Linked DNA regions of Pseudosulfitobacter pseudonitzschiae. The protein of the gene in region 1 interacts with the protein of each later gene in a pairwise test. Links are inferred from orthologs where the notes say so. Each region holds a gene or a part of one and is shown on either strand. Other genes may lie near its edges. The genes, in order: ftsZ and SULPSESMR1_RS00365.

Region 1 (3,166 bases):
TTTGTGCCCGGGTTGCCCCCCAGCGCCAGACCATTGGCCTGCATCGCGTCCACATCCGCCTGACGGCAAAAGGTGCGGCTGTCGCAAAGTTCGCGGGCGAAGCTGCCATTGTTCATGACCAGCGATTTTTTCTGATGACCAATGGCCGCGTCGGTGAAATCAATCTCGAAATCAATGCGCAGCGTGTCCGAAGGACGCAGCGTCGCGCTGGCCTGACCATCGGTCACGGTGACTTCGCGCAGCACTTCGAACGCGCGCACCGGCGCATCCAGCGCCCGCAGGCCGCGTTGCATGATGCCGCGCACAAAAGGGGCAGCCGAACCATCAAGGATCGGAACTTCGGGTCCGTCAATTTCCACCAAAGCGTTGTGTACGCCACAGCCCGCCAGTGCCGCCATCACGTGTTCCACGGTGGACACGGTGGTGCCCGATGCGTTTTCCAGCTTGGTGCACAGGGGCGAGCGGTTGACCGCATCCCAACGGGCGGGAACCAGCGCATCGCCCTGATGAACGTCACGGCGCGCAAACCAGATCCCGTGTTCGGCCATCGCGGGCCGAATGGTCAGCTTTGCAGGGCGCCCGGAATGCAAGCCGGTGCCAACGAAGCTGATCGGAGATTTGATTGTTGTTTGCACGTCAGGGTGTCCTTGGCCGTTAGCGGTGTATCTTAGTTAGAGGGCGGGGGCCTGTCGCTCAACTCAATCTTTGTAACGTAATGAAACATCCCAAAACAGGGTCGGCAATAAGGCGCTTGCCTCAATTTAACCTCCTGTTATCTAATGAAAAAGGGCCGCCAGAAGGCGACCCTTATCGTTACAAATGACCTAGCGTCAATTGGCTTGGCGACGCAGGAAAGCAGGGATCTCGATGCGTTCCTGATCAGGATCATGTGCCTCGACCGGTTGCGGTGCGGGGCTGGCCGAGCGGCCCGATTGCACGGGCGGTTGCTGGCGCGCAGGCTGCTGTTGCGCAGGACGTTCGGCTTGCTGGCCTTCGCCGTGACCGGTCATGCGGTTGATCAGCGTATTGATGCCAAAGCGCGGACGCTCAGGCTGGGCTGTTGCCGCAGGGGCCTGACGCGGGGTCGCCGCAGGGGCAGCCCGTTGTGCCGCAGCGCGCAAACGCGCCAGTGCTTCGGGCGACGGCGTGCCGGGGGCCGGCGCGCGCGGTGCGACGAATGTTTCGGGCTCGGCGTTCAGCGTGTCGTGTTGATGCGGCTCGAATGCGGCCACTTGCGGCTGATAGGCGGGCGGCGGCAGTTCGTCACTGTCGTCTTCGGCAAAGATATCCTCGGCCATGTCTTCGGCAGCAGCCTGCTCGGCGTTCATGTCTTCGAACAATGTCGGCTCTTGATAGGACGTATGAGCCGCAACATGCTCTTCTTCATAAACGTCTTCGACCGGCGCGGGTGCTGCAGCCACTGCGGGCGCTTCTTCCTGCGTGACCTGCGGCTTCAGCGGGGCCGACATCTTGCGACGTGGCACCGGCATTTCGGTGTTCACTTCGACGGCATCGATGCCTGTGGCAACAACGCTGACACGCATCATGCCACCCATATCGGTGTCCAGCGTCGAGCCGACGATAATATTCGCCTCGGGGTCCACTTCCTCGCGGATGCGGTTGGCCGCTTCGTCCAGTTCGAACAGGGTCAGGTCGTGGCCGCCGGTGATGTTGATCAGAACACCCTTGGCGCCGCGCAGGCTGATTTCGTCCAGCAGCGGGTTGGCAATTGCCTTTTCCGCCGCCTGGATGGCGCGATCTTCGCCTTCGGCCTCGCCTGTGCCCATCATCGCCTTGCCCATTTCGTCCATCACGGCACGCACATCGGCAAAGTCGAGGTTGATCAGGCCCGGACGGACCATAAGGTCGGTCACGCCCTTAACGCCTTGATACAGAACATCATCTGCCATCGAGAACGCTTCGGTGAATGTGGTTTTCTCGTTCGCCAACCGGAACAGGTTCTGGTTGGGAATGATGATCAGCGTATCGACAACCTTTTGCAGCGCCTCGACGCCGTCTTCGGCCTGACGCATCCGCTTGGCCCCTTCAAACTGAAAGGGCTTGGTCACAACGCCAACGGTCAGAACACCCAGTTCGCGGGCGGCCTGTGCAATAATCGGGGCTGCACCGGTGCCGGTGCCGCCACCCATACCTGCGGTGATAAAGCACATGTGTGCCCCCGCAAGGTGATCAACGATCTGTTCAATGCTTTCCTCGGCAGCCGCAGCGCCGACAGATGCACGCGCACCGGCGCCCAATCCTTCGGTCACCTTGATGCCCAGCTGGACGCGGTTTGCTGCGGCAGACTGCTGCAACGCTTGTGCGTCGGTGTTGGCCACAACGAAATCGACGCCGTCCAACTCTTTCTCGATCATGTTATTGACAGCATTACCACCGGCACCACCGACCCCGAACACGGTGATCCGTGGTTTCAGTTCGTCCTGCCCCGGCAATGAGAGGTTCAATGTCATCACTAATCCGCCTGTTTTGTGTGTTCCGGCCCGCATTCGCGGTGTTTTTCGTCCCAAATCTTGCTTTATCCTAAAGACTGAAGCCACGCACGTCACGTCAAAACTGGGCTACAACCCCAAAATGTTGATGTTTTTTCTGAAATAACGCGGGATTTCGCCGATCACACCGTATGATGTGGGCAAAGCAATGGCGCACCCTGCACCTAGAGGCCGCAGGCATACAAAACGCAAGCCCGTTTTGAGGGCGCCCAAAAGCCAAGGGGCGCAGTTCGATATGTCTGTTTGGCTGACTGCTCAATCTGCCGTGGGCCTCTTCGGGCCTTGACGAAATACTACATCAGGCCGCCTGCCCGCGCCAGTCCATTCCTGCGTCCATAGGCAAAAAATGACCGGTACGGGCGGTACGCCCTGCCCTACCAGTTGTCGCGGAACCAACGCACTGCTCGGCGCAGCGAACGGGCGGGATAGCGGTCTGCGGGAATATCAAAATCCCACCATTCGTCCTGCGGGTGGGCGGCAAACAGCGCCAGCCCCACAGCCGAAGCAAAGCCCGGGCCAGTCGCGGCCTGCGGCAGCCCGTGTACGCGCAACGGACGGCCCAGACGCACCTGCTGGCCCAGAATTTTCGAGGCCAGCCCGTCAAGGCCGGGGATCTGGCTGCCGCCACCGGTCAGCACGATCTGCTGGCTTGGCAG
Region 2 (3,214 bases), 1.9 Mb from region 1 along the record:
TTAACACTTCCCGCATTAATATTAATTAACAATGTCTTAGGTGGAGGGACTCCTAATAGGGGTTCTTCGCCTCTCTATTTTCGCTCAGCGACGCTTGCGACCGCGCGACAATGCGCTCGACGGCATCGGCCAGATGCACTTCGGCGATGTGATCATCCCCTGCGGCCACGCGAATCTTGTGCGCCTCCATCAGCACGGCGGCATGACTGGATCCGCGCGGCGGGATGAATTTGTAGCACGCCAGTTCGATCAACAACCCGCAGGGGTCTTTGAAATAGATCGAATCCATGAACCCGCGGTCTTTCACGCCTGAATTGCCGATACTGCGCGCCTTCAACCGCTCGGGGACCTGGGCGAATGTGGCGCGGTCCACCTCGAAGGCAAGATGGTGAACACAGCCCACATCCATCGGAGTGCGGCGGTTGTCAGCCTTGCGATTGTCATCGGTAAAGACGGTGATCAGCCGCCCGTCACCGGGATCGAAATACAGATGGCCCTGTTCGGGATCATCCAGATTGGGTTGGTCAAAGATGAAAGGCATCCCCAAAACCCCTTCCCAGAAATCAATCGTGGTCTGGCGGTCGGCGCCGGTCAAAGTAATGTGATGAACGCCCAGAACCTGAAGTTTGCGCATGATAAATCTCCCCTACGTTGCCTGAATCCTAGCACACAGAGCCACGCCCGCCACATCCCCAAGCAAAGCTGCACGCTTTTGCGCCTCCGGCTGCAAATTACACATAACTTCAACTGCGCGGGAACCCGCGTAACCAACAATCAATCGGCTCTTTCGTCTGCTTCTACACATCCCTATAACTCGAGCGCCCGCAGCAATCATGACTCGCGGGCCAAAACGTATTGACGAAGGGTTCGCGCATGTCGTGGTTTGGAAATTTAGGTGGTCTGTTTTCTTCGGATATGGCCATTGATCTCGGAACGGCCAACACTCTGATATACGTAAAAGGCAAGGGCGTCGTGCTGTCCGAGCCTTCGGTGGTGGCCTATCATATCAAGGATGGTGTCAAAAAGGTTCTCGCCGTGGGCGAAGACGCCAAGCTGATGCTGGGTCGGACGCCCGGCAGCATCGAGGCGATCCGCCCGATGCGCGAAGGTGTGATTGCCGACTTTGACACAGCCGAAGAGATGATCAAACATTTCATCCGCAAGGTTCACAAACGGTCGACCTTTTCAAAGCCCAAGATCATCGTATGCGTGCCGCATGGCGCGACACCCGTTGAAAAACGCGCGATCCGTCAGTCGGTTCTGTCCGCAGGCGCGCGCCGTGCGGGACTGATTGCCGAACCGATTGCAGCGGCCATCGGGGCCGGCATGCCCATCACCGACCCCACCGGCAACATGGTCGTGGACATCGGCGGTGGCACCACCGAAGTGGCGGTTCTGTCGTTGGGCGACATCGTTTACGCCCGTTCGGTCCGTGTTGGTGGCGACCGCATGGACGAGGCGATCATCAGCTATCTGCGCCGCCAACAGAACCTGCTGGTTGGTGAAACCACGGCCGAGCGTATCAAGACATCTATCGGCACCGCCCGTATGCCCGACGACGGGCGCGGCACGTCGATGCAAATCCGTGGCCGCGACCTGCTGAACGGTGTGCCCAAGGAAATCGAAGTGACCCAAGCACAAATCGCCGAGGCGCTGGCCGAGCCCGTGCAGCAAATCTGCGAGGCGGTGATGACCGCACTGGAAACCACGCCACCCGATCTGGCCGCCGACATTGTCGACCGCGGCGTGATGCTGACCGGTGGCGGTGCGCTGCTGGGTGATCTGGATCTGGCCCTGCGCGAACAGACGGGGCTGGCCGTGTCCATTGCGGACGAATCGCTCAATTGCGTTGCATTGGGCACCGGCAAAGCGCTGGAGTTCGAAAAACAGCTGCGTCACGCCATCGACTACGACAGCTAAGCCTAAGGCCCCTTTGCAAAAAGGGGCCACTTGCGGCACAGTTAATGCACGATCCCGCCGCGCCGATCAAACCGCAGGTGAGACTTCACATTGGCAAAAGACCGCTCTTCATCCTCTGACTTTGTCGCCCCGATCCGGCGGTTGTTGACGGCTGTGCTGGTCTTGGCGCTGATCGCCACCTTTATCGTCTGGCGCATCGACAGCCCGCGCGTCGAACGGTTCCGTGCGCAGGTCACAGACCGGATCGTGCCGAATTTCGACTGGGCAATGGCCCCCGTCACCGGCACCATCAATCTGGTGCGCAATTTCCGCAGCTATCAACGTATCGCCGAACAAAACGCCGAACTGCGCCGCGAATTGCGCAAGATGCAGGCATGGAAAGAGGCCGCCGTTCAATTGGAGCAGGAAAACGCACGGCTGCTGGACCTGAACAATGTGCGGCTGGACCCGCGTTTGACCGTGATCTCGGGCATGGTGCTGGCCGACAGCGGCTCACCCTTTCGGCAATCGGTGCTGCTGAACGTAGGCGCGCGTGACGGGCTGGTGGATGGCTGGGCCACGATGGACGGTATCGGCCTTGTGGGGCGGATTTCCGGGGTGGCAGAGAACACCGCCCGAGTGATCCTGCTGACGGACGCATCCAGCCGTATTCCTGCGACCATCCAGCCATCAGGCCAGCGCGCCATCGTGGCAGGTGACAACAGCGCCACACCGCCGGTCGATTTTCTGGAAAGCCCAGATCTGGTCCGCCCCGGTGACCGTGTGTTCAGTTCGGGTGATGGCGGCGTATTTCCCGCAGGCCTGCTGATCGGCGAGATTGCCAAAGACCCCGGCGGGCGCTTGCGTGTGCGTTTGGCTGCCGATTACGAGCGGCTCGAATTTCTGCGGGTGTTGCGCCACTATGGAAACGAGCCGGTAAGCGACACCGCCCAGATCATCGCCCCCCACTCACCACCGGCAGAGGTGGGCGAATGAACAAGCCGTCGCAAATTCACCTGTGGCTGATGCGTGCCGCATTTTGCGTGCTGGTGCTGATGATTCTGTTCTTTCAGCTTCTGCCCCTGCAAACCCAACCCGGCCAATGGGCACCGCCCGATCTGCTGATCGGCTTTGCCTTTGCATGGTCGGTGCGACGGCCCGAGTTTGTGCCACCCCTGATGCTGGCAGCATTGTTGTTGCTGGCCGACCTGCTGCTGCAACGCCCGCCGGGATTATATGCGGCGCTGGTGCTGCTTGCCTGTGAAAACCTCAAGGGACGGGCGCGGGCGCTGCGCGCCTCGACACTAGTAGCCGA

The links.
Region 2: the proteins of ftsZ (region 1) and SULPSESMR1_RS00365 interact in binary tests that used the Escherichia coli proteins (3 or more experiments, as listed by UniProt). The link is inferred for Pseudosulfitobacter pseudonitzschiae from one-to-one orthologs.

The regions. Positions count from the first base shown.
Region 1 is NZ_CP022415.1:1,973,298-1,976,463, forward strand. Bases 152-2,994 are described here. They hold ftsZ (cell division protein FtsZ), read right to left. Parts: upstream 2,472-2,994; coding sequence 831-2,471; downstream 152-830. Other genes in these bases: lpxC (UDP-3-O-acyl-N-acetylglucosamine deacetylase), read right to left, coding at 152-635; ftsA (cell division protein FtsA), read right to left, coding at 2,885-2,994. Outside these bases: more of lpxC, read right to left, coding at 1-151; more of ftsA, read right to left, coding at 2,995-3,166. UniProt on the Escherichia coli protein: Essential cell division protein that forms a contractile ring structure (Z ring) at the future cell division site. The regulation of the ring assembly controls the timing and the location of cell division.
Region 2 is NZ_CP022415.1:76,723-79,936, reverse strand. The notes cover bases 6-2,896. They hold SULPSESMR1_RS00365 (rod shape-determining protein), read left to right. Parts: upstream 6-873; coding sequence 874-1,920; downstream 1,921-2,896. Other genes in these bases: SULPSESMR1_RS00355 (rod shape-determining protein MreD), read left to right, coding at 2,892-2,896; mreC (rod shape-determining protein MreC), read left to right, coding at 2,011-2,895; SULPSESMR1_RS00370 (VOC family protein), read right to left, coding at 53-634. Outside these bases: more of SULPSESMR1_RS00355, read left to right, coding at 2,897-3,214. UniProt on the Escherichia coli protein: Forms membrane-associated dynamic filaments that are essential for cell shape determination. Acts by regulating cell wall synthesis and cell elongation, and thus cell shape.